2 regions of the Colwellia sp. BRX8-5 genome follow, and region 1 is predicted to be linked to the other one. Evidence: predicted binding sites of a transcription regulator. Region 1 holds the regulator's gene; the other holds the start of a gene.
What was found. The regulator FliA, encoded in region 1, starts transcription of late flagellar genes. The targets are predictions, from matches to a motif close to CTAAAGNTNNNNNNNNNNNNGCCGATA.
Positions count from the first base shown of each region.

Region 2: H4J62_RS11580 (VC2046/SO_2500 family protein) is a predicted target of FliA. The motif match lies at 2,711-2,737, and genes of this name have one in related genera.

Region 1 covers NZ_JACGVR010000001.1:190,647-207,336, forward strand. The annotation lists gene flhF (flagellar biosynthesis protein FlhF) at 1-170, shown strand, start outside; gene H4J62_RS00810 (MinD/ParA family protein) at 284-1,126, shown strand; gene H4J62_RS00815 (RNA polymerase sigma factor FliA) at 1,201-1,920, shown strand; gene cheY (chemotaxis response regulator CheY) at 1,972-2,355, shown strand; gene H4J62_RS00825 (protein phosphatase CheZ) at 2,404-3,147, shown strand; gene H4J62_RS00830 (chemotaxis protein CheA) at 3,161-5,278, shown strand; gene H4J62_RS00835 (chemotaxis response regulator protein-glutamate methylesterase) at 5,345-6,517, shown strand; gene H4J62_RS00840 (flagellar motor protein) at 6,510-7,256, shown strand; gene H4J62_RS00845 (flagellar motor protein MotB) at 7,253-8,230, shown strand; gene H4J62_RS00850 (ParA family protein) at 8,257-9,030, shown strand; gene H4J62_RS00855 (chemotaxis protein CheW) at 9,038-9,832, shown strand; gene H4J62_RS00860 (chemotaxis protein CheW) at 9,924-10,415, shown strand; gene H4J62_RS00865 (DUF2802 domain-containing protein) at 10,491-10,961, shown strand; gene H4J62_RS00870 (VacJ family lipoprotein) at 11,076-11,888, shown strand; gene H4J62_RS00875 (DUF6170 family protein) at 12,012-12,317, opposite strand; gene ribE (6,7-dimethyl-8-ribityllumazine synthase) at 12,445-12,909, shown strand; gene nusB (transcription antitermination factor NusB) at 12,922-13,338, shown strand; gene thiL (thiamine-phosphate kinase) at 13,383-14,360, shown strand; gene H4J62_RS00895 (phosphatidylglycerophosphatase A) at 14,376-14,843, shown strand; gene H4J62_RS00900 (nitric oxide reductase activation protein NorD) at 14,990-16,690, shown strand, end outside.
Region 2 covers NZ_JACGVR010000015.1:29,299-45,988, reverse strand. The annotation lists gene H4J62_RS11595 (response regulator) at 1-208, opposite strand, end outside; gene H4J62_RS11590 (hypothetical protein) at 736-1,227, shown strand; gene H4J62_RS11585 (YchJ family protein) at 1,323-1,832, shown strand; gene H4J62_RS11580 (VC2046/SO_2500 family protein) at 2,131-2,676, opposite strand; gene xthA (exodeoxyribonuclease III) at 2,881-3,687, shown strand; gene rlmA (23S rRNA (guanine(745)-N(1))-methyltransferase) at 3,704-4,519, shown strand; gene yfbV (terminus macrodomain insulation protein YfbV) at 4,543-4,974, opposite strand; gene H4J62_RS11560 (acetate kinase) at 5,166-6,380, shown strand; gene pta (phosphate acetyltransferase) at 6,385-8,508, shown strand; gene H4J62_RS11550 (ACT domain-containing protein) at 9,055-9,435, shown strand; gene H4J62_RS11545 (arsenate reductase) at 9,450-9,797, shown strand; gene dapE (succinyl-diaminopimelate desuccinylase) at 9,794-10,957, shown strand; gene H4J62_RS11535 (M15 family metallopeptidase) at 10,963-11,655, shown strand; gene H4J62_RS11530 (hypothetical protein) at 11,648-11,878, shown strand; gene bamC (outer membrane protein assembly factor BamC) at 12,053-13,138, opposite strand; gene H4J62_RS11520 (glycine cleavage system protein R) at 13,495-14,022, shown strand; gene bcp (thioredoxin-dependent thiol peroxidase) at 14,045-14,518, shown strand; gene H4J62_RS11510 (YgjP-like metallopeptidase domain-containing protein) at 14,579-15,088, shown strand; gene H4J62_RS11505 (AAA family ATPase) at 15,148-15,750, shown strand; gene H4J62_RS11500 (AI-2E family transporter) at 15,772-16,690, opposite strand, start outside.

The DNA.
Region 1 (16,690 bases):
TAGCGATAGGCTACTTAACGGATGGACAAAGAGTTCCTGAAGATATTAAAGTTGCAAATGCTGAAAAACTCGTTACGCTAGCAGATAAAATGAGCGCGAAAAATCAAATTAATAATCCAATAAATTGGCGAACAGCACCGATGAGTGCTAATACAGCTGTATTTCCATAACTTGTTCTAAATATGTGAATTTTGAAGCTATAAAAATATGCAGATTAAATGATTATAGGGTTATACTAAATTAAATTGATAGCTATTCGTAAGAAAGTAGAGAAATACGATAAATGAATGATCAAGCAAGTGGCTTAAGAAAAATGCAAAATTCAGCTCCGGTAAAAGTCATTGCTGTCTCTGGCGGTAAAGGCGGAGTAGGTAAAACTAACGTTTCGCTTAATACCGCTATTGCACTTGGACAATTAGGACAACGAGTTTTAGTTTTAGATGCCGATTTAGGCTTGGCTAATGTCGATGTTATGCTAGGTTTGCGGGTAAAACGTAACTTATCACATGTGCTTTCTGGCGAGTGTGAATTAGACGATATAATTATTGAAGGTCCCGCTGGTATTAATATCATTCCTGCTACGTCAGGTTCACAATCTATGGTCGATTTAACGCCTGCTGAACATGCGGGTTTAATTCGCGCTTTTAGTGATATGAACACAAAATTTGATGTACTTATTGTTGACACTGCCGCCGGTATTTCCGACATGGTACTAAGCTTTTGCCGTGCCTCACAAGATGTGATGTTAGTGGTCTGTGATGAACCTACATCTATTACTGATTGCTACGCCTTAATGAAATTATTAAGTCGAGATCATGGTGTATTTAAATTTAAAGTTGTTGCCAACATGGTGAGAACGCCAAGAGAAGGACAGCAACTCTTTGGTAAGCTTTCTAAAGTTACCGATCGATTTTTAGATGTTGCACTTGAACTCGTTGCTGTCATTCCATTTGACGAAAATATAAGAAATTCCGTTAGAAAACAAAAAGCAATTGTTGAAGCTTATCCACAATCGCCTGCAGCGGTTGCTTTTAAATCTTTAGCAGGTAATTTAATTAAATGGCCGGTGCCTAAACAAGCGTCAGGTCATTTAGAGTTTTTTATTGAACAATTGTTAGAACATTAATAACAAGAGTAATCAGATATGAGTACTTTGTTGAAAGTTCTATATCTTTCCTATAATTTAGCGAGTGAGCGATAGTGGTAAAACCAAATGCTTACAGTATTCAAACTGATAAATCTGCTATAATTTCGCAGCATACAGTTTTAGTGAAAAGAATCGCTTATCACCTATTAGCAAGGTTGCCTGCGAGCGTGCAGGTTGATGACCTTATTCAGTCAGGCATGATAGGCCTGCTTGAAGCGTCTAATAATTTTGATCACGGCAAAGGTGCAAGTTTTGAAACCTTTGCTGGTATTCGTATCCGTGGTGCTATGCTTGATGAAATACGCCGTGGTGACTGGACTCCCCGCTCTGTTCATAAAAATAGCCGCATGGTCAGTGAAGCGATAAAATTGCTTGAAGCAAGTTTAGGTCGTGATGTAACTGATATTGAAGTTGCTGAAAAACTTGATATTTCGTTAAATGACTACCATCATATTCTAAGTGAGGTAAGTACCGGTAAAATAATTGGTATTGAAGACTTAAGTACGGGGGCAGATGCTATATCGAATATGGAAGATGTGAATAATAACGATCCCTATGATAATTTTGAAAAAATAGTTTTTAAAAAATCGTTAACAGCATGCATTTCCACTTTACCCGAACGCGAAGCTCTAGTACTGTCACTATATTACGACGAAGAATTAAATCTTCGAGAGATTGGTCAAGTGCTTGATGTAAGTGAGTCGCGTGTTAGCCAAATTCACAGTCAAGCGATGCATAGGTTAAAAGGACGTATGCAATCTTGGCAAAGTTGAGTAGAATATACATATAATCACAATTTTAAAATGTTCTCACCGGAGGGTGCCTTGGATAAAAATATGAAAGTTCTTGTTGTTGATGATTTTTCAACGATGAGACGTATCGTCAAAAACTTGTTACGAGATTTAGGTTTCACTAACATTTCAGAAGCAGATGACGGTAGCACTGCTTTACCGATGTTAAAAGAAGGCTCTTTTGACTTTGTTGTAACTGATTGGAATATGCCAGGTATGCAAGGTATTGATTTGCTCAAAGCCATCCGTGCCGATGCGAAGTTATCACATATCCCAGTATTGCTGATTACTGCTGAAGCAAAGAAAGAACAAATTGTGATGGCGGCTCAAGCGGGTGTTAATGGCTATATTGTAAAACCATTTACCGCAGCGACGTTAAACGCCAAGTTAGATAAAATATTTCAACGCTTAGGTTAATTCCTTAATTAGATAGATAATTAATTAATCTAAACGTGAGGTTTTTGCATGAGTGCGAATACAAATGTGCATGTTTCTTTGGAAGAAGCAAAGCTACTGGTCGAATATTTAGAAAGTGGTCAACAAGACAAGGCAGATGAATTAATTGCTGAAATTCAAAATCCAATTAATTCTGAATTGTTTGCTGAAATAGGCAAGCTGACTCGCCAACTACATGACTCATTAAATAATTTTCAATTAGATTCCAGGTTAAATGATTTAGCGACAGCAGATATCCCCGATGCTCAAGAACGTCTAAACTACGTTATAACGCGAACGGAAGAAGCCGCTAATAAAACCATGGATGCTGTTGAATCTATTTTTCCCGTTGTGGATACGATACAAAAGCAAATAAAGGCTGTTAATCCGTTATGGCAAAAATTAATGCATAACAAATTGGAATTAACCGAATTTAAAAGTTTATGTGTTGATATAGATTTATTATTAAAAACGACAGATAGAGAATCAGTGCGTATGCATGATTTAATGACTGATGTTTTGATGGCGCAAGATTTTCAAGATTTAACCGGACAAGTTATTCGTAAAGTTATTGATCTAGTTCGTGAAGTAGAGGATAGCTTGATTGGTATGCTAACCGCTTTTGGTATTACGACAGATAGTAATGCAGAGCGAAGTAAACCTAAAGTAGGTGATAACTTAGTTGAAGGCCCGATCGTTAATGCAGCACAACGTGATGATGTTGTCGCTGACCAAGATGATGTTGATGACCTTTTATCAAGTTTAGGATTTTAATAGGAGTTGCTGGATGTCATTTGAGCAAGATGAAGAGATTCTTCAGGATTTTTTAATAGAAGCTGGAGAAATACTTGAAACGCTTTCGGAACAACTCGTAGAACTTGAAAACGACCCCGATAATGCCGAATTATTAAATGCTATTTTTAGAGGTTTTCACACCGTTAAAGGTGGAGCCGGATTTTTAGCATTACATAATTTAGTTGACGTATGTCATGGCGCGGAAAATATTTTCGATCTGTTACGTACCAACCAACGTAGTGTTAGTGCAAGCTTAATGGATGTTATTTTACAAGCGCTTGATGTTGTAAATGAAATGTTTGTACAAGTTCAAAACGGCGAGAAACTTGATAAAGCTGATGCTCAACTACTTGCAGAATTGCATCGTTTAAGCCAACCAGAAGGCAAAGAGCAAGCGCCTGCGCCAGTCGTTGTTGAAGCAGTAGCTACTCATGAAAGCGAAAGTTCTTCTAGCGATGAAATGTCAGAAGATGAATTTGAACGACTTCTCGACGAACTCCATGGTGGTGGCTCAGCTTCTACGCCAGCCCCAGCACCTGTAGAAACAGCAACGTCTTCAGACAGCAATGATATTTCAGATGACGAATTTGAATCCTTACTCGATGAACTTCACGGTCAAGGTGCTTTTTCGCCTGAAGTCGCTGCTAATAATTCAAGTAAACCATCTTCATCGAATAGCAGTTCATCAGATGAAATAAGTGACGATGACTTTGAAGCTTTATTAGACGAATTACATGGTCAAGGTCAAGCGCCGAAATTATCTGTTACTCCAGCACCTAGTGCACCAACACCAGCACCAACACCAGCACCAACACCTGTTGCTCAAACACCAGCCGCGAAGCCAGCACCGGTAGCTCCTGCAGCTAAACCTGTCGCTAAAGCGCCAGTGCCAGAAAAAGCGCCCGCTAAAGCAATGCAGGGTGAAACGACTGTTAGGGTTGACACTAAACGTCTTGATCAAATTATGAATATGGTTGGTGAGCTTGTTTTAGTGAGAAATCGCTTAACAAGTTTGGGCTTAACCAAAGAGGATGAAGATTTAACGAAAGCTGTTTCTAACCTTGATGCGGTAACGACTGATTTGCAAGGTGCGGTAATGAAAACCCGTATGCAGCCAATCAAGAAAGTCTTTGGACGATTTCCTCGAGTTGTTCGAGATTTAGCGCGCAGTTTAGACAAAGAAATTAAATTAGTGCTCAAAGGTGAAGAAACCGATCTAGATAAAAACCTTGTTGAGGCACTCGCTGATCCATTAGTGCATTTAGTGAGAAACTCTGTAGATCACGGTATAGAAATGCCTGATAAGCGCGAAGCATTGGGGAAACCAAGAGAAGGTGTCGTGGTGCTTTCTGCTTCTCAAGAGGGTGACCATATATTATTAACCATCAAAGATGATGGTGCAGGCATGAATGCAGAAAAGCTCAAAGAAATCGCGATTACTCGTGGTGTTCTTGACGCTGACTCTGCGGCTAGAATGACAGATAAAGAAGCCTTTAGTTTAATTTTTGCTCCAGGGTTCTCTACCAAGACTGAAATTTCAGAAGTTTCAGGCCGTGGTGTTGGCATGGATGTAGTCAAGACTAAGATCACCCAGTTAAACGGTACGGTAAGTATAGATTCTGAAATGGGCGTAGGTACAATCTTAGAGATTAAAGTACCGTTAACGTTAGCTATTTTACCGACATTAATGGTTATTGTTGGTAAGCAAACATTTGCTTTACCACTTGCTGGCGTGAATGAAATATTTCATCTTGATTTAACCACCACCAACGTTGTTGATGGACAATTAACCATTATTGTTCGTAAAAAGGCGATTCCACTCTTCTACTTAGATAAGTGGTTAGTACGTGATTTTGTTGAGAAGCCAAGAGAAAAAGGTCATGTGGTTATTGTTCAATTGGGCAATCAGCAAATTGGCTTTGTGGTCGACAGTCTAATTGGTCAAGAAGAGGTGGTGATAAAGCCACTCGACCGTCTATTACACGGCACACCAGGTATGGCCGGCGCAACAATTACCAGCGATGGTGGTATAGCGTTAATTATCGATGTGCCTAATATGCTGAAGTTTTACGCAAAAAAATCTGTTGTTAATAAAAAATTACGCTCTTAACGTATAATAAAGCCCTATTAAATTTTATTAGGGCTTTTTCATTCATAATAACAAATGAGATAATAAATGCCCTATAAGGTGTTGGTTGTTGATGACTCGAGTTTCTTTAGACGTCGAGTTACCGATATTTTAAATAAAGATCCGAACCTTACTGTTATTGATGTTGCTGTAAATGGTAAAGATGCTGTTGAAAAGGCTGTATCATTAAAGCCTGATGTGATCACCATGGATATAGAAATGCCATTGCTTAATGGTATTGAAGCTGTGAAACAAATAATGGCGAAAGCGCCAACATCAATCTTAATGTTTTCATCGCTCACTCATCAAGGTGCTAATGCTACCCTCGAGGCCTTAGAAGCCGGAGCACTTGATTTTCTCCCGAAAAAATTCAGTGAAATAGCCAAAACAACTGATGATGCAGGTAGTTTGCTGCGTCAACGAGTGGTTCAATTAGCGAAGACTAACGGTTTATTGAAAAGAAAATTGGCAGTAAAAGCTCACGCGTCACGAATTAGCCTATCTTCAACGGCCACTAATCCGGTGAGTAAACCCGTAAATAAATTCGACATTCAATCGAGAACTCCGCTGCGAACAACTAAAACTGAACCGAGTCAAAGCGAAAGTATTCGCAGTCAGGTTGTTAAAAGAAGCTCAGGTAAAAGTTACCAACTACTCGCTATAGGTACATCAACGGGGGGACCAATTGCCTTACAAAAAATATTAACGCAATTGCCGCAAAACTTTCCGCTACCCATTATTCTAATACAGCATATGCCCGCTGCTTTTACTTTTGCTTTTGCCAATCGTTTAAATACCTTGTGCAATATTAATGTTAAGGAAGCAGCAGATGGGGATATTTTAAAACCTGGTTGTGCTTACCTAGCGCCTGGTGGCAGGCAAATGATTATTGACGGTACGCCAAAATTAGCCAAGTTAAAAATTATAGAAGATAAGTCTGAAAAAATTGCTTTTAAACCAAGTGTTGATGTGAGTTTTGGCTCAGCAGCTAAGGTATTTGGTGGCTCAGTATTGGGTGTTGTATTGACCGGTATGGGCTCTGATGGCCGAGAAGGTGCTCGCATGTTAAAAGGTAAAGGGGCGACAATATGGGCACAAGACGAAGCTTCTTGTGTGGTTTATGGTATGCCGCAAGCCGTTACCGTTGCAGGTATTTCTGTTTTATCTTTAGCATTAGAAGATATCAGCCAAAGTATTATCAAGGAAGTGGACCATGGATAAGTTAACCATTGCCGGGCTTTTTGTCGCAATTACGGCCATATATTTAGGTTTTATTCTCGATGGAGGCTCCCTCGCTGCGTTATTTGAGTTACCTGCCTTTATCATTGTCTTTGGCGGTACTTTAGGGGCTGTAATGTTACAGTCATCTTCAGCGCAATTTTTTCATGCGTTGTCTTTATTAAAGTGGATATTTTATCCACCCAAGTATGATATTGACCAAGGCATTGATTCGATAGTTTCTTGGTCTGAAAAAGCACGAGAATCTGGATATTTATCACTGGAAAATATTGCCGAAGAAGAACAAGATTTTTATACCAATAAAGCGCTTAACTTATTAGTTGATGGTATAGAAGTAGACAACTTGCGTATCTCATTAGAATTAGATTTAGATCTTTATCGCGAGCATAATTTGCGCTCTGCTCATGTTTTTGAGTCTATGGGCGGTTACAGTCCTACCATAGGTATTTTAGGAGCGGTACTTGGCCTCATTCATGCGATGAGTAACCTTACCGATCCCACTTTACTTGGACAAGGCATTGCAACGGCTTTTATTGCGACTATTTACGGCGTTGGTTTTGCCAATTTAATATACCTACCCGTTGCTAATAAAATAAAGGCTATTATTCACCAGCAAACCATGTACCGAGAAATGATTGCTGAAGGCCTTATTTCTATTGCATTAGCAGAAAATCCACATGCCATTGAAAATAAGTTGTCGGCCTTTCGGTTAGAGCAATGAACCACTTAAGGAAACGTCGACATTCAGTCGAAAATGATAATGTCGACAGATGGTTAGTTTCATACGCCGATTATATGACCTTGCTCTTTGCGTTATTTGTTGTTTTATATGCAATGGCAATGGTTGATGAAGAGCCCTATGAAACCGCGACAGAATCAATAGGTAAAGTTTTTCAAGCCAATAATAAACTACCTAAAAATCGGGGGCATGGTGACGATATCCTCGATGTTAACAGCTCAAAAACTAATAAGCGCTTGTATGGTAATGGCATTTTAGATGTCGCTGGCCCTGAACTTTTTGACGGTGAGAAAACACTTTCTAATGTTTCTGACAGTCAGGTAGGCACTAATCTAACGTCACTAGAAAAAGAATTACATACCGCCTTGTATGAATTAATCGAATCAGGTTATGCGCAACTGCAGATTGATGGTGATTGGTTAGAAATAGAATTAAACAGTGGTATGCTTTTCCCCAGCGGCTCATCATCAGCAACCAACAATGCAACAACAATACTTGCGGTTATTTATGATGTAATTGGTTCATCCAGCAATTTTATTCGCATAAGAGGCTATACTGATAACCAACCGATTAATACTGAGATATTTTCTTCAAATTGGGAATTATCAGTTTTTAGAGCAACGGCTATTTTACGAGTGCTTGAAGACTTATCCCTTGATCCTGCTCGTATGGCTATTGAGGGGTATGGGCAATATTATCCACGAGAAGACAATAAAACAGCACAAGGCCGCGCGCAAAACCGTCGTGTTGTTATCGCTATATCAAAATATGGTTTAGAAAAGTCAAATTTACTTGCGACCCCTACCATCAGCATTAAAGACGTCGAAGCCATAAAGCAGATAGATAATGGTGATGATGAGGATAATGAAATACGTATCATAAGACTTGATAATGGTGGCATTAGAATTACAACACGAGAAGATGATAACCCCTCTTCTGAGCAGAACAATAATTAGTACAACGAAATAAGTAGGTTAGCAACTTGGTAGTATGGACCGTAGCAAATCAAAAAGGTGGCGTTGGTAAAACCACAACAACAATCTCCTTAGGTGGCTTATTAGCTGAGCAGGGCTATAAAGTGTTGTTGGTAGATACTGATCCCCATGCTTCTTTGAGTTATTATTTTGGTATCGAATCTGAAGATCTTGAGTTAAGTGTTTACGATTTATTTGTTCAAGTTTCAACGAAAGAACAAATAATGCAAAGTTTATGTCCAACGAAATACGACAATATAGATATACTCCCGGCAACTATGGGCTTAGCTACTTTAGACCGTTCACTCGGTAATAAAGGTGGTATGGGCTTAGTGTTGAAAAAAGCGATGATAAAAATAGCCGATGAATATGATTATGTCTTAATTGATTGCCCACCGATTTTAGGTGTGCTGATGGTGAATGCTTTGGCGGCATCGCAACGTATTATTGTGCCAGTGCAGACTGAGTTCTTAGCCTTGAAAGGCTTAGACCGCATGATGAAAACAATGGATATTATGCAAGTTGAGCAAGATAAGCCGTTTAAATATACCATAGTGCCGACTATGTTTGATAAACGTACTAAAGCATCATTACTGACCTATAGAAAGTTACAAGAGCTATACGATGATAGTGTTTGGGCCGGTGTTATACCGGTAGATACTAATTTTAGAAATGCCAGTTATGCAATGCAGGTACCTTCAGATTACGCACCGTTAACACGTGGTGTTAGTGCATATAAAAAACTACTAAGCAGTTTATTAGAACTGCAAAAATTAGGTTAATTGTCCAATGGCAAAGTCACTCGCTGCAAGTAAGAAATTAATGCAGAATTATTTATCAGAATTGTTGACTGAAGATCAGCAAGAATCGGACCTGCCAATTATTTCTGTAAAAGCAAAATATCAGCAACCGTTAGAAAAACTTTTACAAAAAGTTGATATTACTGAACGTATTGCCGACCCAATAGATGAACCTGTTTATACTGTAAAAAGCTCAGTAAAAAATGAACGACCTAAAATAGTTGAAGAAAAAATTCAGGACAAAGTCGAAGAAAAAACGCAATTGACTCTTGATGAACCGCTTAAGACAAGAAAAAGTGATCAGCCATTAATTGTTCATCAGAGTAAAAATTATCGAAAGGGTAGTTTTCAAGCGATGTTCTTTAATGTTGCGGGTTTAACGATTGCAGTGCCGTTGATTGAATTGGGTGGCATACATAACGAAGACAAGACAACGAGTCTAATGGGTAAGCCTAAATGGTTTACTGGTGTTATGTTACATCGAGATGAAAAAATTAATGTAGTGAATACCGCTTTATGGGTAATGCCAGAAAAATGTGACGAAGCGTTAATAAATTCGCTAAACTATCAATACATTGTCATGCTAGGTAATAGTCATTGGGGATTATCGGCTGAAACATTAGTCGATACAGTGACGTTAGAGCAAGAAGATGTAAAATGGTTAGACCTACCGAACAAACGACCTTGGTTAGCCGGTTTAGTCAAAGAACGTATGTGTGCACTGCTTGATGTCGAGTCTTTGATTAAGTTACTTGACGCAGGCGCAAATATTAACCAAGATTAATGGCTAGATCTCCAGATAGTATTATACTATGTACACTAGACGAATAATCAAACAGATTGATTTTCAATAAGATATTTAAGAGGCAGGCTGTATGGCTGATGATAGACGTAATGCAAATGAAAACGTAGACAACGATGAAGTGTTGCAATGGGTAACCTTTAAGCTTGATAGTGAAACCTACGGTATTAATGTAATGCAAGTGCAAGAAGTCTTGCGCTATAGTGAAATTGCACCGGTGCCAGGAGCACCTACATATGTATTAGGTATCATTAATCTGCGAGGGAACGTTGTTACTGTCATTGATACCAGACAACGCTTTGGGCTTAAACCTGCGGATATTTCTGATAATACTCGTATTGTTATCATTGAAGCCGAAAAACAAGTTATTGGTATCTTGGTAGATAGTGTCGCTGAAGTTGTTTACTTAAAAAATTCTGAGATAGATGATGCTCCGAATGTTGGTAATGACGATAGTGCACGATTCATTCAAGGTGTTTCAAACAGAGAAGGTGAGTTATTGATTTTAGTCGACCTAAATCAGTTACTTTCTGACGACGAATGGGATGAACTTAAACAGTTCTAGGCTGTTTACTGAGTCTCTTTAAATAAAGCCTGGCTTATCAGGCTTTATCTAGTTGTAATGGTTTAAGAAGCGTTTATGTTTATTATCTCGCCACTTTTGATTTTAGTTAGCAGTTTTGTGCTTTTTATAGTGCTAATGGGTTATATTTATCGCCAAAAAACTTATTTTTATCGAACTCATAAAGTGCTGAAAACACAACTTGAAACGCAAGAGTTGTTTATAAATGAGCTACAATCGTCGCAAAATAGCGTAAATAAACAATTGCTTGAGTTTAATAATAAGCTTGAAAGTCTGCAGTTAGAAAACGAGCAAGTCAGTAAACAACTTGAACATCGTATTAAAATACTGCAACAAGAGAGTGGGCTTCAAAAGCAATTAATAGATCAATTTCAAAATCAGCAACCGCAAGATAAACTCTATTCACGTGCTTTTAAACTCGTTGAGTTAGGCGCAGAGATCGATGAGGTCGTTCGAGAATGTGACATCCCACTTGCTGAAGCTGAGATGTTAATATCTGTCCACAGAAATAAAACATCGCCTTCTTAAAACCAATCATTTTATGGTTTTTCCGCAGATAAATAGTTAAAGCTTTTATGTTGCATTGCATTTTTGCGTGGTAAACTGCGTCATTATTTTTTTACTCAATATCAAGGACGCTAAGTGAAAGTAGCCGCTATATTTTCTTATTTGTTCAATAATCCAACAAAAAAAATTGTTGTCATTCTACTGGCATTAGTTATTTCTGCCTGTTCATCAACACCTGCTGAAAATAGTGCTAGTGTTTCAGATCCTAAAGATCCATTAGAATCAATTAACCGACCGTTTTGGACTTTTACCTGGGATTATGCAGACAAATATGTGCTTAAACCGACAGCCCAAGCGTATGTTGAATATATGCCAACAGACTTTAGGTCCGGGATACATAATGTTGCCTTAAACCTAAACGAACCATCAACGGTTATAAATAACCTGCTGCAAGGAAAGTTTAGTGAAGCGGGTAAAAGTACGGGGCGTTTTATCCTTAACTCTACTATTGGCATATTTGGATTTTTTGACCCAGCAAGTGACTTCGAGTGGATCAGAGCACAAGAAGAGTTTGGTGAAGTCTTAGGCTCATATGGTGTTGGAGATGGACCTTATCTAGTTATACCGGCTCTTGGGCCAAGCTCAGTTCGTGAAGAAGTGGGTGACTATGTTGATAAATACTACTGGCCATTAGCGATTATTGATTTTTGGCCTAACTTACTTCGCCAAGCCGTACTCGGGCTTGAACAACGAGCTGCGCTTGTTGATCAAGAGCAAATTATTAATGAATCTATTGATTCATACGAATTTGTAAAAAATGCTTACTTTCAAAATATGGAATTTAAAGTTTATGATGGTAACCCGCCCATCGTGATTGATGAAGACAGTGAAGACGAAATTAATGCCTTTTTAGAAGAACTCGATAACATGGCAGACGTTGATCAATAAACTTGCTTTGCAGAGTGAAGCTTAAAATACTTCAAGCTTCACTCATTTTTACAAAACTATTAATTAAAAAAAAGGCTGTGGTGTTAATGTAAATCGCGGTTTTTTTGATGTGATAATTAAAGATTAAGCTAATTTATTATACTGCTTGATCGCAACACTGAGATATTTACGGGTAAAAATTAACGATACTGGCCGAAGTAAAATAAAATACACGGCTAGAAAACTAAACAAAGATACCACAAAGAGCAGCCCATCTAATTGTGCCATAAATATAAAAGGTGGCACCAACATGATTAACTTCAAAATATTTAATACGAACTTCTCTGGTGCGGTCAATTTAGCGGCAGCGAGTGTTAAAATCTGCTGTCTTTGCCCAAGCGTATAGCTTTCGAGTTCGGGAAGTTTATTTGTTGAAAATATAAAAGCCATAGGTATCGTATTTTTAGTGAGTAATAGCAGTATTCTACAGTATTTTTACACTTAATTAAGCAAACAAGTACCGAATTGTCTCTGGGTTTGGTAGAATTGCGGCAAATTTTTTGTGAGTGAAATATAAATGAATATCATTGAAGCTAATTTTGACGCAGCAGGTAAAAAGTTTGCCATCGTTGTTTCACGTTTTAACAGTTTTGTAGTTGAAAATTTATTAGAAGGTGCAGTTGATGCACTTAAACGCCATGGCAATGTTGCAGATAACGACATTACTATTGTTCGTGTTCCTGGCGCATATGAATTACCCCTTGCTGCTAAGCGTATTGCAAGTAAAGGCGAGTTCGATGGCATTATAGCTATTGGCGCCGTTATTCGTGGCGGAACTCCACATTTTGATTTTGTTGCGGGCGAATGTAATAAAGGCTTAGCGCAAGTTTCAATGGAATACACTATTCCTGTTGCTTTTGGTGTTATTACAACCGATACCGTTGAGCAAGCAATAGATCGTGCCGGACTTAAAGCAGGTAATAAAGGCGCAGAAGCGGCTTTAAGTGCTTTAGAAATGGTTAATGTTTTAGATAAAATATAAGCGGGAATTTTTGTGAAACCAACTCCTAGAAGGAAAGCTCGTGAGTTAGCTGTTCAAGCTATTTACTCATGGCAGCTTAGCCAAAACTCAGTAACTGATATCGAAGTTAACTTTTTAACTGATAACAGTGCGCGCCGTTTTGATATTCCATATTTTCAACAATTACTCCACGGTGTAACCAAATCAGTTGGTTCTATCGATGAAGCTATTTCTCCACATGTTGACCGTCCTTTAAACGACGTTGACCCAGTAGAAAAAGCTATTTTACGTGTCGCCATTTATGAATTGAAAGATTGTAAAGATGTGCCATACCGAGTTGTTATTAATGAAGCTATCGAATTAGCAAAATCTTTTGCTGCTGACGATAGTCATAAATTTGTTAATGGTGTTCTTGATAAAGCCGTTAAACTGATTCGTCCAGAAGAATAATTTGCGTTCATTTTCTCAAAGCAAAGCAAAGGATTGGTTGTTGTATGAAAGAATTTGAAGTCATTCGACGTTATTTTACTGAACAGGTAGTGAAGCGCAAAGACGTTTATTTAGGTATTGGTGACGATTGTGCACTGGTTACTCCGGGTGAACGCCAACACATTGCAGTAACGACAGATACCTTAGTGGCAGGTGTTCATTTTCCTTTAAATACATCGCCACGTGCTATTGGTCATAAATCGATAGCTGTTAATTTGTCTGATCTTGCCGCTATGGGGGCAGAGCCTAGTTGGGTTTCTTTAGCACTCACGCTTCCTGAGATTGATGAAAATTGGATCAATGAATTTTGCCTTGGTGTTTTTGACCTTTGTGAATTTTATAATGTCCAGCTTATTGGTGGTGATACGACGCAAGGACCATTGAGTATAACCATTACAGCGCAAGGACAAATTCCTTTTGGACAACATATTTCCCGTTCAGGTGCTAAAGCCGGAGAATGGTTATATGTTACCGGTGAGATAGGTGCAGCGAACCTCGCTTTACAACATATCCAAGGTAAAGTGAAAGTAGCAGCTAAATATCAGCAAGAAATACAAAAACGCTTAGACTTTCCAAAAGCAAGGGTTTTGGCTGGACAAGCTTTACGTAAATATGCGACTTCTGCGATAGATTTATCTGATGGTTTAGTCGCAGACCTAGCTCATATCTGTAATGCCTCGGGTGTTGGTGCTAATATTGTTCTTGATGCTTTACCACTTTCTGCCGCATTAAGTGATACTGTTGGTATAGACGCAGCGTACGATATTGCTTTAGAAGGTGGCGATGATTACGAGCTATTATTTAGTGTTACTGAAGATAACCGCGTAGGCATGGAAACAGCCTTAGCTAACTCAGGCAATAAGATCACCTGTATTGGCCAATTGAATGGTTCAGGAAAAATTACCACGACATTAAATAAAAAAGCGGTAAATATTAAGGTTCAGAGCTATGAACATTTCTCTGATACTCCTTCTACTAAATAATGTAAGTTAAATGTAATGAGTAAATCTACCGAGAACTTTCGTATAACTAACCCCATCCATTTTCTTGCTTTAGGGTTTGGTAGTGGTTTATTACCTAAAGCACCAGGTACTTATGGCACGCTTGCGGCCATTCCTTTGTACCTGCTGTTAGCGCCTACTTCAGTCAGTACTTATTTAGCTATTGTTATTATCATGAGCATTGCCGGTATCTATATTTGTGGAAAAGCCGCAGAAGATGCAGGTGTACCTGATCATGGCGCAATTGTCTGGGATGAAATTGTTGGTTTTTTAATCACTATGTTTCTTGTTCCTTTGACATGGCAAAGTATTGTTGTTGGTTTTATCTTATTTAGAATTTTTGATATTTTTAAACCTTGGCCTATTTCCTATGTAGATAAAAATTTACATGGCGGTCTAGGTATTATGGTTGATGATATTCTTGCGGGCTTAGCAGCACTGGCTTGCATGCACCTTATCTTTTAATCCATAGCACAGAACGTCGAGTTTTAGTGTCTGGTCACTTCTTTTTAAAACCTTAATTAAATGACGGGTTACTTGATACATATCAGCCTATTTATTTTTCAACTTGCTACTATAAATTAAAGACATACTTTAATGCGGTAGTGATAATGGAAGAATGGGTTGGTGGGATTTGGCATAAGTATATTACCCGTAAAGCCAGTACCGAATATGAGCAAGCAAGCGTGTGCTTTAGTGAGGTCAGTAAATCTGTTGGTATGGTTTTTCGTGCCTTAGGTGGCGACGTTGTTAAGCGTATAGAGGCGGCGAGTTCAAGAGATTATCTCGTTCGTCGCACCTTTCTGCAAAAAGTATCGGGTGAAAATCAACAAGTCAGTCTTGCGTGGCAAGACCCTGAGAGTTTACGTTTACCTGAACGTTTAGCGGTATTTCCAACAACTGAACTCAATCGTGACCTTTATATTTGGCTAGCTATTTTAGCTGCGCATCATAGTGGACGCTTTCAGCATTGGGCGATAGATAATCAGCAACTCGTTGTTGAAGTCTTAACAAAATTTCCAGCATTAACTCCCCGTTATCAACGATTAGCCCAAGCTTTTTTAGTAAGCAGACCCTCGTTAAAAAAACTACCCGAGCAAGAAAAAATAATGGAGCAGGCGATTGTCCAAGCGATTCTAGAACCGGGCACTGTTAAAATATTTCCTACGGTTAATTACGCGCCGAAAGCGGTATTCCTTTGGTTATATCCTTCAGCTCATGTTGATCCATTACTCTTGCCTGATTATCAAGACATTACTGAAGACGAAAACCAAGCTCAAGAAAGTAAGCAATCAACAAAAAATAAAATTAGCCGTAAAAAAGCAGATCGCGAACAAGCAGATGAAAGTAACGATGGCATGATGATTTTTCGTTTAGAAAGCCTTTTTTCATGGAGCGAATTTTCAAAACTAGATAGAGGCTCTGACGATACCGATGAAGATGAAGAAGATTTATTACGTACAGCAGAAGATCTCGACAATATTACTTTATCGCAACAACAAGACCAAAAAAGTGCCAATATAAAAATTGATTTAGATTTACCTTCCGCGTCCGAAGATGATATTCCGCTTGGGAAAGGCATTTCTTTACCCGAATGGAATTACAGAACGCAGCAGTTAGAAGCCGACCGTTGTTTACTACAACCAATGCTGCCAAAAAATTATACAGCTCAATCTTTGCCTATTAAGCTTCAAAAAACGGCAAAGGCTATTCAAGCTCAATTTGAACAATTAACCAGTGTACGTTACTGGCTAAAAGCCCAACCGCAAGGCGAAGAACTTGATTTGTCTGCTTGGTTAGACTTTTATGTAGAAAGTAAAATAGCGCCGACTCAAGAAAAAGGACTTTACCAAAGTTTTAGAGGTAACAATCGCGACATTTCTAGTTTATTACTGGCTGATTTATCTATGTCTACTGATGCTTATTTAGATGATGATAACCGTGTTATTGACGTGGTTCGCGATAGTATGCTGTTATTTGGTGAGGCGTTAAATAGTGTTGGTGATAACTTTGCTATGTATGGTTTCTCTTCAGTAAGACGTTCAAATGTTCGTCTTACTATGCTAAAAAACTTTAATGAACCATACAATGATGAAATTCGTGGCCGCGTTCAATCTATTCGCCCCGGTTTTTATACACGAATGGGAGCGGCTATTCGCCAAGCAACCAAGGTTTTACAAGAGCAGCGTAGTACGCAAAAATTGCTACTGATCTTAACCGATGGAAAACCTAATGATATAGATCATTATGAAGGGCGTTTTGGTATCGAGGATACTCACCAAGCGATTGCTGAAGCAAATAGGTTAGGCATT
Region 2 (16,690 bases), on a different contig from region 1:
TACGATCACGAGTACGCTTTAGCACTTCCAATCCGTCAATATCAGGTAAACCCAGATCAAGAATAACTAAGTCTTGATCTGACACAGACAATGCTGAAATTGCCGTTTTACCATTATCAACATGGTTAACAACAAAGCCTTCATGACGAAGTGACTGCTGCAATCCCAAAGCCAGGGGGATATCGTCTTCAACTAACAATATGCGCATATTTTTCCTATAACAATTTAAAATGACTATTAACGGTTTTTATATTATCTAGCCTTTTCCAAGGCCGGTTATTAATACTTGACGGTCGAAAACCATCAACAGTGAAGATAAGACTTAACAATGCCATAGGTATGAACGACTCAAGGTGTTTTATCTCAAAGTTATTGTCGGTTATTACAGAAATATTCGCCATAAAAAAATGAACGTTAATAGCGGTTATTCATCAAATGACCTGTTTATTCATAGGGGGATATTTACCTTAAATATTCAGTGAATGAAAATAACAAACTTTTATTAAGGAAAGCTTAAGAGCTAACAATTGTTTGTCGCTAAGATCCCCTAGCATAGCATTGGGCCAACAAATACTAGCGGTATCTTCAATACTGTTGGTGCTATTTCCCTCATTTACTGGCGTTCATTACATTAGATCCTTCAGTAGGATCAATTAATATTAATCATAAAAAGTGCTTGAATAAACACCAAAAACGATATACTGTACATACATACAGTATATCGAGGTTTTAAAAATGAATTCAATAAATCACATTAATACCAACAACTTAGCATTAAAAACTACAAATATGGCTATCAAAAAAAACAAGTGGTGTGATGTTAGAAGTATTGCTAATGCCATAGAACTATCTCAGCAGTATACTGAAATCTTCAAAAATCATGATTTAGATAACAAATGGATCCTGATGATAAACCCTGAAGAGAAGCCGCTTCAGCAATTGTCTGATCAAGGAAAAATAGACCCTAAAAGAATCTTAAAAGTTAATCTTCATCAACGTAATATCTCACTAAATACCATTAAAGATGCTTTAGAAAAAGGTCACTGTTCGGCTGTTATTTTGTGTAATGCCACCTTAGATAAATCACAATTAAGCCAACTCACTCAATTCGCAGAAAAAGGACAAACTCAATGCATTATTTTAACCAAGCAAACTCAAAAACGTTTAAACAAGCAACGACTAAAAAATTACGTCACTCTTTCGGATTCTTCTTTATTGTTACATTAATTGAGTTTGAAGCGATTTTGCCGTTATTAAAACAGAAAATAAAATTTTGCTCTGCTAAAATAGATCAACTACTTTTCTAAAATAATGTCGACTTTATGCAATGTCCATGTGGTTCAAATATTAGTTTTCAGCAATGCTGCTGCTTATTAATAAATCAAGAGACCTGTGCACAATCACCAGAGCAATTGATGCGTTCTCGCTATAGCGCCTATGCAACAGAGGCTGCTGATTATATTTATCAGACTTATGCTCAAGCTAGCAGAGCTTTACAATCAATCGCTGATATATCAGCATGGGCCAAAGAAACCAAATGGTTAAAACTAACCATTAATGCTGCCAGTGATTATACCGAGCTTAATGATCAAAATGCTGTAAACGCTGACAATAAAGAGCAACGCTTACCGACGGTTTGCTTTTCGGCTTATTACCAACATCAAGGTGAGTATTTTCTGATGAAGGAAACATCACGCTTTGTTGTTGAAAAGGGGCAATGGAGATATTTAGATGGTGAAGTCAGTAACAATGAAGCGCTGATAGCACCAAAAAGAAACCAAGCTTGCTTTTGCGATAGTAATAAAAAATTTAAACAATGCTGTGGCCGGTAAATTCGACAATTAACAATCAAGTTCTTCCCAAAAGAAACCAGCGATGCTTTTGTCATAGTAATAAAAAATTTAGGCCATGCTGTGTTTGGTAAACTCAACAATCAACAATCAAGTCTCCTGCAAAAGAAACCAGCGATGCTTTTGTCATAGCAATAAAAATTTAGACAATGCTGTAGCAAGTAAACTCAACAATTAACAATCAAGTTTAAACATTGCTCAGGCCAGTAAACTGAAAAAGTTAATCACAAATAACGTCAACACAAACGCACGATTTTATTACTATGCTAATGCAATAACCTTATGCTATAGCATCAAGTAACGGCGCTTTAACGATAGTGTTATGCACGGCGTTAAGCCAACCTTTAGTATCGAATGATAATCTTGAACTGTCGGTGTCTTGCGGCGTATTATTCTTTGTATGATTAAATTTTTTCTGGCAGTACAGCGAGGTATTATTTAATACTTCTTGTCTGATATGCTTTTTATCATCTCGAAAAGCAAGCGGTTTAGGCAACAAAGCATTTGATAAACGTAATTCTGCTAAGTTATTCTGCTGAATAAGTTCTGCTTGATCAAATATTGCTGTGTTGTGATTTTCATTCAGAGATAAAGGTGCTTTATCAGGAAGGTCAAACTCTTTACGTAAGCTTGCATCATTAATCGTTTTAGTGCCAACGACAGTTTTTGGCAAAGAAAATTGACTATGGCTAGGTACGTCATCACTTAACATTGCCAATAATAGTGAAAAGTCAGCTCGTCGAGCGCTGTGCACACTTACATTAAGTTGTTCACCTAATTGTAATTCGTGTACCAGAATTTGACTGTCAACTGACTCTGTAAGCAATGTACTTCAACTTTATTATTTTATCTAAAGCTTATATCGGCAATCCTTTAATTTAGTTGAGTTTAATTTCTATTTATTTACACATTTACCTGTCTATTAAAAAGTTGATGTTAATAAGTACCTAATTCACTTCACTAGCAATTAATAATAACCTTCTCTGATAACTTCTGGTAGCATGTGGAAAAAATCAATATCGAGTCTTTTATGAAAATCATTAGCTTTAACATTAACGGCCTTCGTGCGCGTTTACACCAACTTCAAGCCATCATTGATAAGCACCAGCCTGATATTATTGGCTTACAAGAAATCAAAGTTCATAATGATGCTTTTCCCGTTGAAGCTGTTGAAGCTATGGGTTATCACGTTTATTTTCATGGTCAAAAAGCACATTATGGTGTGGCTATGTTATGTAAAAAAGCAGCCAATATTGTTAAAATGGGCTTTGCTAGCGATACTGAAGAGTCTCAAAAACGTATGGTGATGATTGAGACCACCAATGAACAAGGTGAAAAAGTAACGGTATTAAACGGTTATTTCCCGCAAGGCGATAACATCGCTCATGAAACAAAATATCCCTATAAGCGTCAATTTTATAAAGACTTGATGACCTATTTAAATGATAACCATACCCCAGATGAGCACGTAGTCATTATCGGCGATATTAATATTTCACCTGCTGATTTAGATATTGGTATTGGTGAGCCTAACCAAAAGCGTTGGTTAAAGACTGGCAAGTGTAGTTTTCAACCAGAAGAAAGAGAATGGCTTGCAACTTTAATGGCTTGGGGATTTAAAGATACGTTTAGAGAATTGCATCCAACAAAAGCGGAACGTTATTCTTGGTTTGACTATCGTTCTAAAGGTTTTGTTGATAATCGTGGTTTACGCATCGATGTGGTTTTGGCAACGCACAAGATGGCGGCAACGTGTATCGAAGCCGATATTGATTACGAACTACGTGCTATTGAAAAACCTTCAGATCACGCGCCGATTTGGTCTACTTTTAAGTAGCTGTTGAGTAAATACTATGTTCCTTGCTCAATACGTTTGCCCCATTTGTAAAAAATCATTAGTGTTAGCTAACCAAAGCTATCGTTGTCAGAACAACCATAGCTTTGATGAAGCAAAAGAAGGTTATGTAAACTTATTGCCCGTTCAACATAAACATTCAAAAGACCCTGGTGATAACAAAGCCATGGTTAACGCACGTCGTCAGTTTCTAGATAAAGGCTTTTATCAACCGCTCGCTGATGAATTACAATCTCTATATCAACAATACGGTGATTTAACAAAGCCGGTATTTGATGCTGGCTGTGGTGAAGGTTTTTATACTCAACAGTATGTAAGGCCTACCAACCGTGTTTATGGTATTGACATTGCAAAAAATGCGGTTAAAAATGCCGCTAAAAAATATAAAGATTGTCAATTTAGTGTTGCCACCTTGTCGCAGTTACCTTTTAGTGAAAACTACTTTTCTTGGATCAACTCTATTTACGCACCAATTCTTGAAGAAGAATTCACTCGGGTACTAGCTAATAATGGCTATTTAGTCACAGTAACGCCGGCAAAAAATCATTTAATTGAACTAAAAGCATTAATATACCGAACAGCGCAACAACATGATATGACTAAAAGTCCTATTGAAAATTTAACATTGATTGCACAAAAAGAAGTGAACTATGAGATGAAATTTACTGAAGGTGAAGATATTATTAACTTATTAGCAATGACCCCTTTTGCTTTTAAAACGACTGAAACCTTACTTAACGATTTAAAAACAAGAAATAATTTCACTTGCCAAGCTGATTTTTTGATACGTCTTTATAAAAACACGGTCAATTAACGTTTAACTCAATTGTTAAGCGGTTAGAATTTAGAATTTTGTGACTGATGACTGATGTTAAGTAGTTTTGCTAAATCAATAAAACGTGGCTTGTGCAGTGATAATTTTATCGAACCACCCGCTTCGTTGACTCTAGCAACACTTTCTTTGTACCAAGAGGCGAGTGCCAGCGGCAAAAATTTATCGGCTTTAACGCCAAGCATTAACAATGCCTGTAGCGGAATACTTAAAATAAATAAGCTATAAACTAACGCTTGTGGTAATAACGTCATCGATCCTAGGTAAAGTTGCATAATAAAAGAAAACAACGCAATACCCGGTAAATAGCGAAAAGCCAAACGGCAAATTTGAACAGCTTGGTACTCGGCAAAATAATTACCTAACTCTGCTCGCTGCGGCCAAAGTCGCATATACTCTCGACCTAGCTTAATTAGTTCTACTAAACTCATATTCATAAACGACACACTATAACAACGGTTATTTAAAAGATAGCACAAAGTTGTAACTAGTTTTAATCAAGTCTCCCTAAAGTTAACTTCCTTAGTTCATATCAATATTTTAACACTATATTTGGTCTATAATCATTCCAATTAACGTATTGTAATAAAACAATTAACCACCTAATAAATGAGCATTAAATAAAACCATGAAAAAAAATCTAATTTTAGTGTTAAATTGCGGTAGTTCATCCTTAAAATTTTCTTTAATTAAACCAGAAAACGGCGAAACATTACTATCAGGGCTCGCTGAGCGCTTATTGTCCGAACAAGCAAGCATCAAGATTAACGTTAAGGGACAAAAAAAGCACACGGCTATACCTCATCCATTTGATCATCGAACAGCGATAATGGCTTTAGTTGACAGCTTAGTTTCACAACAATTAAATTTACAAATATGTGCCATAGGCCACCGCGTTGTCCATGGTGGTGAACACTATTGTATGCCAACGTTAATTACTGATGAAGTAAAAAACACCATCAGTAACTTGTCTCAGCTTGCCCCATTACACAACCCAGCAAATTTGATGGGTATTAACGCCGCGGAAACGGTTTTTACTGATGTGCCGCAAGTTGCCGTTTTTGACACAGCTTTTCACCAAACGATGCCAGAAAAAGCTTACATTTATGGTATCCCCTACGCTCTCTATCAAGAGCATGGTATTCGACGCTATGGTTTTCATGGTACAAGCCATTATTTTGTTGCACAACAAGCGGCTAAAACACTCGATAAATCCATTAATGAAGGTAATTTTATCAGTGCTCACTTAGGCAATGGTTGCAGTGTTACTGCGATTAAAAATGGTAAGAGTGTCGATACTAGCTTAGGTTTAACACCGCTCGAAGGAGTGATGATGGGCACACGCAGCGGCGATGTTGATGCGGGTATTATTTTTCACCTAATCAATCAACTCGGCTATACCACAGCGCAAGTGAGCCATTTGTTACATAAAGAAAGCGGCCTATTAGGGGTTTCGGGGTTAAGCAACGATTGTCGTGAAATAGAAGAAGCTTGGTTAAAGGATAAAAATCCACGAGCAAAGTTAGCATTAGATATATTTTGCTACCGTGTTGCAAAGTCCGTTGCTTCTTTTACTGCCAGCTTAACATCAATCGATGCCTTAATATTTACCGGCGGTATTGGCGAAAATTCGACGCTAATTAGAGCCAATATTATTGATCAATTGAGCCTACTTAATTTCTTTGTTGCTACTGATAAGAATAATGCCTGCTGCTTTGGCAAGGCAGGTAATATCGGTACAGAAAACTCTCGTCCTATTTTAGTCATTCCAACAAATGAAGAGTGGGTTATTGCAGAGCAAACCTCACAACTTTTATTTAATAACAGCTCAACTAAGGAATAAAGTCATGTCACATAGAATCATGTTGATCCCAGTAGGTTTTGGCGTTGGACTTAGCAGTGTTGTGCAAGGCTTACTTCATGCGTGTCAGCAAAAAGGTATAAATGTCGGCCATTTTAAACCAATAAGTCAACCCGCTCGTCGTTTATTAGCTCACAAAAATAATACGGTTCAAAGTAAGCTCAATACTCCAAATTTAGGGACTTCGGTATCATTAGCTTATGTTGAACAACAAATGGGCGATGGCAAGCATGATATTGTTTTAGAACAGATTGTTGGAGATTTTAATCAATTTGAAAAACAACATGATGTGGTGATTATTGAAGGACTGATACCAACGACACGCCAACCTTACGCGGGCAGAATCAACCGAGATGTTGCTCAAGCCCTGTCAGCAGATATTGTCTTGGTGGCAGCGCCCGATAACGATAGCGCTGAAGAGTTTGAGGACCGTTTAGAAGTTAGTGCGGAAACTTTTGGCGGAATAAAAAACAAACGCCTTATTGGTTGTATTATTAATAAGATTAATAGTCCCGACAAAGATGAGTATGGATTACTGCCTCGTGAAAGTGATTTTAATAGTGAGTTCGATCTTGCTACGCTAATTAATTTATCGATATTTAAAAATCGTCATTTTGACTTGTTAGGTACTGTCTTATGGGAAATGGACTTAATCGCGCCACGGGTCATGGATATTTGCAATTATCTCAATGCTGAAGTATTAAATGCAGGTGATATGTCGCATCGCCGTATCCGCAGTATTAGTTTTTGTGCACGCAGCGTTGGCAATTTAATGAGCCATTTACAACCAAGTCGATTAATTGTTACTCCTGGAGACAGAACCGACATTATTATCGCCACCTGTTTATCGGCTTTAAATGGTACAAAAGTGGGCGCATTATTATTGACTAACGGCTATAAACCCAACGAACAAGTGATGACACTTTGTCAACAAGCTTTAGACGCTGGCCTACCGGTGCTTTCTGTGCCTTGGGATACTTGGCAAACGTCTCGTCATTTAATGAACTACAACCCAGAAACCCCTGCAGATGATATTCAACGTCATGAAAAAGTAAGAGAATATATCGCTGATAACTTGTCTGCGAATTGGTTACAGCAACTGTCTGAAAATGTAGCACAAAGTAGCCAAATGTCTCCACCAGCATTTAGGCATAAGCTCACAGAACTTGCTCGTAGTGCAAATAAACTCATTGTTTTGCCAGAAGGCACAGATATCAGAACCATTAAGGCTGCTGCAATATGTGTTGAACGTGGCATTGCTCGTTGTCAGTTACTGGGCGATAAAGAAAGTATTTTATTGATTGCAGAGCAACAAGGTATTCAATTACCAGAAGGACTATTAATTACCGACCCCAACTTAATTCGAGACCACTACATTGCTCCTTTAGTTGAGTTGAGAAAACATAAAGGATTAACCGAAGTGGTCGCAAAACAAGAACTACAAGACAACGTGGTCTTAGCAACAATGATGTTGCAACTCGGTGAAGTGGACGGTTTAGTCTCTGGAGCTATTAATACCACTGCAAATACGATTCGCCCTGCCCTGCAATTAATTAAAACGGCTGAAGGAAGTTCATTAGTTTCATCTGTTTTCTTTATGTTATTACCTGAGCAAGTTCTAGTATATGGTGATTGTGCAATAAACCCTGAGCCAACTGCGGAACAACTCTCTGAGATAGCGATACAATCTGCCGACTCAGCAATAAAGTTTGGCATTGACCCTAAGGTAGCCATGATAAGTTACAGCACTGGCAGTTCGGGGGTTGGTGCCGATGTAGAAAAAGTAGCAAAAGCAACCAAACTCGCGCAAGCAAAACGACCTGATTTGATCATCGATGGACCGCTGCAATATGATGCCGCCATTATGGAAAATGTTGCCAAGAAAAAAGCGCCTAACAGCCCTGTTGCGGGTAAAGCCAATGTCTTCATTTTTCCTGATTTAAATACCGGTAATACCACCTACAAAGCGGTACAACGTTCTGCACACTTAGTCAGTATTGGGCCAATGTTACAAGGCATGCGAAAACCGGTTAACGACCTTTCCCGTGGTGCTTTAGTCGATGATATCGTCTATACAATTGCCTTAACAGCCATTCAAGCAAAAGTATAGTTTACTCAGCTAAAAGGTTAGTTTATTAACCTTTTAGCTTATATTTTTATTGGCTTGAGACTGCTTTTATATACAGTTGACTATTTTAATAACTATTTATAATTCAATCAATTTTTAGCCACTAGACAAAAAACAACCAGCTAAAATTAACCTTTAAAAACATAAAGATAACCATTAAAGCAATAGTTACCCACAATGATACCCACAGCTTTTGTGGATATCATTAATAACTATTGATGAGGATTTAACAGGTTAACCAGCAAGAATACATTAACTTTTCCACGTTTGATGCTGTTTTTATAAATAACAAGTTATTATTGCCATAAAATACAATAAAATCTAAATAAACATCATATTATTTATCTATTATCAAGCGATGGGGAGTCGCGAGACAAGATCAAGTAAACTTGCTTTATCTTATTAATATCTGCTGTTCATTGCTAAAGCAAGGCATTGACGATACTTAATCTGTTTAAGATAACTATCCTTGCTTTAACAATTAGCCAGTAAACGCTATAGTGACCTTTTTCCTAATGGTCACGTTCAATGAGCACTCTTACCCTCAAATTACTTGAAGAAACGTTTGCTATTCATAGTTTAGCCAGCGATATCGAAATACCAAAAGCTGTGTTTGATGCGCCAATTTTTTTTATTGCAAAAACCTATGAAGAAACATCCATTGTATTACCTCAAAGTATCAACATTGTGAGTGATGAGGTTGAAAAAGACTGGCAAGCACTTGAAGTTGTCGGCCCATTGGATTTTACGCTAACGGGTATTTTATCGAAAATATCAACAATTTTAGCCAAAGAAAAAATCAGTATTTTTGCTATATCTACTTTTGATACTGATTATATTTTAGTAAAATCAAATAATGTATCTCTTGCAACCACTGCATTGATATCTAACGATTACCAAATAATTTAGTTTAAGGGATGTTCATGACCACTATTTACGGCATAAATAATTGCGACACGGTTAAAAAAGCAACGAAATGGCTTGATAAGCAAGATATTGAGTACACTTTTTTTGATTTTAAGAAACAACCATTAACGCCTGAGTTACTCAATGAATTTGTCAGCAACAGCTCTTGGGAAGTTTTACTCAATAAACGTAGTACCACTTTTAGAAACCTACCCGAAGCGATTAAGAGCAATTTAACTGATGATGTTATTTTCCAAGCAGTTTTGGCTCAACCGACCTTACTCAAAAGACCTTTAATCGCTCACAACAACGCCTTTGAAGTGGGTTTTAAAGAGCCAGTATATCAAGCACTATTTTTATCATGAGTAAATTAAAGGCAGAACATGACGTTATCATGTTAGCGAAAGATTTAATTGCCCGCCCGTCAGTAACCCCTGAAGATTTTGGTTGTCAAAAAATGATGTCAGAGCGTCTAGGCGTTTTGGGATTTAACAATGAAACTATGGTTTTCGAAGATACGACCAATCTATGGTCGAGACGCGGCACAACTGAGCCAGTATTTTGCTTTGCCGGTCACACTGATGTTGTTCCCGCAGGTAACTTAGCGCTTTGGCATACTCCCCCTTTTGAGCCAACCATTATTGATGGCATGTTGTACGGGCGCGGTGCTGCAGATATGAAAGGCAGTTTAGCCGCAATGCTCATTGCTACAGCACGCTTTGTAAATGATCATCCCGACCATAAGGGCTCAATAGCTTACCTTATTACCAGTGATGAAGAAGGGCCTTTTATCAATGGCACCACCCGTGTTATCGATACCCTTGAAGCTCGTCATGAGAAAATCAACTATTGTATTGTTGGTGAGCCAACCAGCTCAGATAGGGTCGGTGATATCGTTAAAAATGGTCGCCGGGGTTCTATCTCTGGTGAGCTAATCATTCACGGTAAACAAGGCCATGTTGCCTACCCTGATCATGTAAAAAACCCTATCCATCTAGCTATGCCTGCTTTAGCCGAACTTAGTCAAATGCACTGGGATAACGGTAATGCTTATTTTCCTAAAACGAGTTTTCAGTTATCAAACATCGAATCGGGTACTGGCGCAACTAATGTTGTACCTGGTCATTTAACCGCATGGTTTAATTTACGTTTTAGTACCGAATTAAATTTTCAAAATATTATCGATAAAATTGATGCGGTCCTTATTAAACATCAATTAACCTATGAAATTAAATGGACATTTAATGGTAAGCCGTTTATTACTGAACCTGGCGCTTTGCTTGACTCTGCGGTAAAAGCTATAAAGACAGTCACCAATATTGATGCTGAATTATCAACATCTGGTGGCACTTCAGATGGCCGTTTTATTGCCCCTACGGGTGCACAAGTGATTGAACTTGGGCCGTGCAATGCCACTATTCATCAAGTCAACGAGAGTGTCAGCTGTAATGATTTAATTTTACTTACTGATATTTATTATCATACACTGGTTAATGCACTCACTGACCCAACAACCACAGCTTAACTTTAATGACTGAAATATTAACTAACAGACACTTAACTGGCCACGACAATAGCCATATTACTTGGTTAGATGACCAGACAGGAATTCATCACCAAGCGTTAACTGCATGGCAAGATATGTCTGATGAAGCAAAGTTAGCAGGCTTTGATCTGAAAATCGCCAGTGGATATAGAGATTTCACTCGACAATTAACTATTTGGAACCGAAAGTTTTCAGGTCAGCTAGCGATTAAAGATAAGCAAGGGGCAACCCTAGATATTAATAAAATAACGGAACAAGAAATTATTCAGGCTATTTTATACTTTTCGGCACTTCCTGGGGCAAGCCGTCATCATTGGGGATGCGATATCGATATCTATGCTAAAAATTTATTAGCTGACGATGAAAAGCTACAGTTAGAACCATGGGAGTTTGCTGTTGGGGGGCCTTTTTATCCATTAAACAAATGGCTCACTCAACATGCTAGTCGCTTTGGCTTTTACTTTCCTTACGATAAATTTCGCGGTGGAGTCGCTATAGAGCCTTGGCATTTATCTTATTGGCCAATAGCGCAACATGGAGAAAGGTTATTAACTGAGAACCTGCTTAATTCGGTTCTTTTAAGCTCAGATATCTTGGGGAAAGAAGAGATTCTTCAGAACCTATCAACTATTTATCAGCAATATATTCAAAATGTTGGGAGTATTCACTATGGATAATTGGTTAGTCATCGTTATTATTATTGCAGCTTTCGCCTTAATAATTGGTAATTTTAGTGTTGTTCAACAAAATGCTAATACACCTTTACGAAAGCAAGGCTTAAATGATTTAGAAGAAACACTGCCGCGCAGTCATAACAAAGCCCATAAAATGCCAACTATCGTCTCAGCTGAACCGATAGAGTCAAAAGAAAAAAAGCGAAATAGCCATTTAAATCGATGAAATAGCCAAGCAGTCTATTTTAAAAAAGATTAAGTTTTGATAAAGACTGACTTGAACAACTACCTTTATAATTTCAAATACCATTAAGATACACTGTAGATAATTGACTTGTAAAAAAAACGCCGCTAAAAAATTTAGCGGCGTTTTATTTTAAATAAGCACGATTAAAGCAAGTTAAAAAGCATCTCTAAAAGATAAGCCTCTTTCCATTACTGGAAAAATACGTTCTAGTACTTCAACGGGTAAAGGATTACCATCAGCATCATAGATAGTTACCGAGGTTTTACCTTGTTCGTCGTTAAGTACAAATTGGTACTTAGCTTGGTCAAGATCAATAACAGGAACGTCATCTCCCCATATAACTGACCATAAGCTATTTTCAGGCTTGGCAAAATCAACAAAGTATATTTTCTTACTTTCATTAAGATCTGTTATCTCAAAGCCATAATCTGTAAAAAACAATGGCATATTTGACCAAAGCATTTCAATATCAATTTCAGCAATATATGCTGGCTCTGCTTGAGCGTTTTCACCAATAGTGACAAATTTTTGATTAGCTCGCATTAAACGGTTTTCACGTTGCTGCAATCGATATTTAAAATCAACCTGAGCAACAACCTCATTAAGCATCGCCATTTCTGCGCGTTGTTTGTCAATGATGTCCATTGTTTTACTTGCGCCGTTCTTGTCGGTACGCATGTAATCAATTAATTTAACACTTAAAGCGACACTTCGACCATGAGGTTTACTTTCAAACTGATAGTTAAAGCGCATGCTCTCACTGCTATCTACCGTTTTAAATAACCAATAACCAGAAACGTCTTCTTCATGGTACCAAGCCGACTCAAATACATTATCATCAGTACCGATAGCCGTTAACTCTACACCATCACTCGCGAGTTGCTCACGCAGTGCTTCAGTGATGAAGTCTTTCAAATCGGTATCTTCTAATATTTGGTCAAACCAAATTTTAGCGTTCATTGTACCTGGAACAACACGTGAAGATGAAGCGACAGGAAGAACCAATGAAGGCGCTCTAACATCAACATCTTGGCCAATTGGCCCTTTATTATTGATGGCGTCTGAGATAAAAAACTTTGCATTAACTTCAGGCTTATTCAAACCTGTAGGAACACCTATTTGTTTAGCTTCTTTAACTTTGGCGTATTCAAAATCGCCCATAGCGCTTTTGTTATTAACACTGCCACAACCTGTTACTGCAAGACTTAACAAGGAAAAATAAAATATACGACGATTCATTAACACTCCTGAGGATACAATCTGAATCTTTAAAAGTTGGTTCTTATATTGAACTGACCATAAAAGTTAACTTTGAAACCATTAAATGTAGATTAAATGTAGACAACGAAAACTTTAATCTGCTCTTTGAGTAAATTATCTGTATTAAGTTCCAATATTATCTATAGATTTTATTGATCAGCATATACAAGTATACTATCAGACAAATTAATGGGCACCATGGTACTTGGCTGTTTTTACAAACACAAGAATTCAACTCGAAAAATAACAAATAAATATATTCTCGCTTTAATAGCGGTTTTTATCTGCTTTAAATACGTTACAATAGCCACTTTTTTAAACTACTTAGGCTAACTATGTCTCAATATTTAGTACTCACAGCAATGGGCGCAGACAGAACAGGAAGTGTAAGTGAGCTCACTAAGCTGGCGAGTAAATGCGGCTGTAATATTATTGACAGTAGAATGGCGATATTTGGCCTAGAGTTTTCTTTGATTATGTTATTAAATGGTAGTGCGAAAGCGATTAATCAAATTGAAAATAAGTTACCTGCCGTGGCAGTCAAGCTTGAATTAACCACCATGATGAAAAGAACCTCTGGTTATAAAAAAAGAGAGTTCACCCATCATTATCAAGTTGATTATGCCGGTATCGACCAACCTGGTTTATTAAAAGCGGTGACCGCATTTTTTGCCACCCGCAATATTGACTTATCATCGTTAAAATCAGAAATTGACCCCGTCACTAATCAAATGCGCGCGACCATTTTAATAGCCTTAACCGAAGACACAAGTATTGTACAGCTAGAAAGCGACTACTTTGAACTCTGCGAACAAGTTGATGTGCAAGGCTGCATTAAAAAAGTGAATTCAAACCTTATATAAACTACATACAAGCAGGATACCCATGAAAACAATAACTGTTGGCGAAACCGCACCACTATTTACTTTACTTGATGAAAATAGCGATAAAGTCGCTTTAGCTGATTATATTGGTAAAAAACAAGTACTGGTCTATTTCTACCCTAAAGCCATGACCCCAGGCTGTACTGTGCAAGCACAAGGCCTAAGAGACAGTAAAAGCGAACTTGAACAATTAAATACAATAGTCTTTGGCATTAGTCCCGACGAACCGAAGAAGTTAGTTAAGTTTTGTCTGCGCGATGCATTAAACTTCACGTTATTGTCAGATGTTGATCACAGTGTTGCTGACGCCTTTGGCGTATGGGGATTAAAGAAGTTCATGGGAAAAGAATACGACGGCATCCACCGTTTAAGTTTTTTAATTGGCTTAGATGGCAAAATTAGCCACGTATTTAATAAATTCAAGACAAAAAACCACCATGAAGTTGTTTTAGACGTTTTAAACACTAACGACTAAAAATTAACCGTAACGGTTAGCTTATTTGTTTTAGGCTAGCCGCATAAATAGAATGCTATAATGCCTGCTCCTTTAAAATACCTTTCAGCCTATTCTTTAGATATTCAACATAAAGTACAAGCAATGATAACGGCCAAGAAGTTATCTGCCTATTTGTTGGCAAAATACCCTGTTACCCATCAAATATATAACGATAAAGCCCTGCGCAGCTATGTAATGGATATTAAAAATCAGTACTTAAAGAAGTCTGAACCATTAAGCCAGATAAAGTACGACGATAAAATTCATGTTATTAATAACGCATTAGGCCTGCACACTTATGTATCAAGGGTGCAAGGCAGTAAGCTGAAAAGTAAAAATGAAATACGCATTGGCGCTTTATTTAAAAAAACGCCAGAAACATTTTTGCAAATGATCGTTGTTCACGAACTTGCCCATTTAAAAGAAAAAGATCATAACAAAAATTTCTATAAACTTTGTCAGCATATGCAAGCAGATTATCACCAAGTAGAACTAGATTTACGCATTTACTTGACCCAAGTAGAGTTATTTGGCGATATTTACAATTAAGCTTGAAGCCTATTTTAACGCAAGCTACAGTAATGAAAATATCCTTATAATAAATGCTGATGAATATTACTCATGTAAAAAAACGTATCGTACTTACTGGCGGCCCTGGTGGCGGTAAAACCACAGCCGTTGATCTTATTCGCCGTGAATTTTCAGGGAAAATAGCGACCGTCCCCGAAGCAGCAACGATGATTTTCAGTGGCGGCATTGCTCGTTCAAATAATAATCATGTACTAAAAATACAACAAACTGCTATTTTTAATTTACAAAAAAATTTAGAAGATATTCAGCGAGCGACTTTTGAGCACAGTATTATTTTATGTGACCGAGGCTCTTTAGACGGCCTAGCTTATTGGCCAGGCAATGATGATGAGTTTTTCCAAGCGATGGATACCACGCTTGCTGATGAGTTGGCACGTTACGATGCGGTCATTTTTTTTGAAAGTGCAGCAAAATCAGGTGAAAGTATCAAAAGTAATAATCCCATTCGCAATGAATCAGAAAAAGCGGCTATCATTCTTGACGATAAACTACAGACTATTTGGTCACAACATCCTAATTTTAACTTAATCCACAGTGCTGAATCTTTTATCAATAAAGTTATGTTTGGTATCACGACCATTGAAGAAATTATCGAGCAGTATCAAAAAGACTCAGGGTAAAGTTTACCTTAGAGCACCTCTTTAAGCGGTACCCTGTTCAGGAAAGTCACTATTTGATGGCCAAGCATTTAAAACGGCCTTAACTAAAGTTGCTAGGGGAATAGCAAAGAATATTCCCCAGAAACCCCACATGCCGCCAAATAAAATAACAGCAACAATAATCGTTACTGGATGGAGATTTACCGCCTCTGAAAATAATAATGGCACAATAATATTGCCATCAATAGCTTGAATAATACCGTAAGCTATCATTACATAACCGAATTCGCTACCGGTGCCAAATTGAAATAAAGCCACCAACAAGACAGGAAAAGTGACGATAGTAGCGCCTACATATGGCACAAGTACAGACAACCCCACTAAAACACCAAGTAATACCGCATAATTTAGGCCGAGGACGATAAAGGCTATGGTCGATGCAGCACCAACAATAAGGATTTCAATCACCTTACCACGAATATAATTCATGATTTGTTGATACATCTCATCGCCTACTTTCGTCGCCATTAAACGTTCTTTAGGAAGAAATGAGGTAAAATTTGAAATTAATACTTTTTTATCTTTTAGAAAGAAGAACACCATTAACGGCACTAAAATTAAGTAAATCATCAAAGCAACAATATCAGAAATAGAATTAAGAGACGCTTTTAAGGCAACTTGTCCCCATTCAATTAACTTATCATTGACGGCAGAAATTAATGTTTCTATTTGTCCGGCATTAATTAAATCAGGATACAACTCGGGAAGCGTCAACAAATAGGTTTGTCCCTGAGACACCATTTGCGGTACTTCTTGTAATAAATTACTACTTTGTTGCCAAATAACGGGCATTAGCCCAAGAATACCGACTAAAGAAATGCCGATAAACCCCGCTACAACGATACCCACGGCAAATGTTCTTGATAAGCCAAGACGGACTAGACGATGGACAGGTAAATCT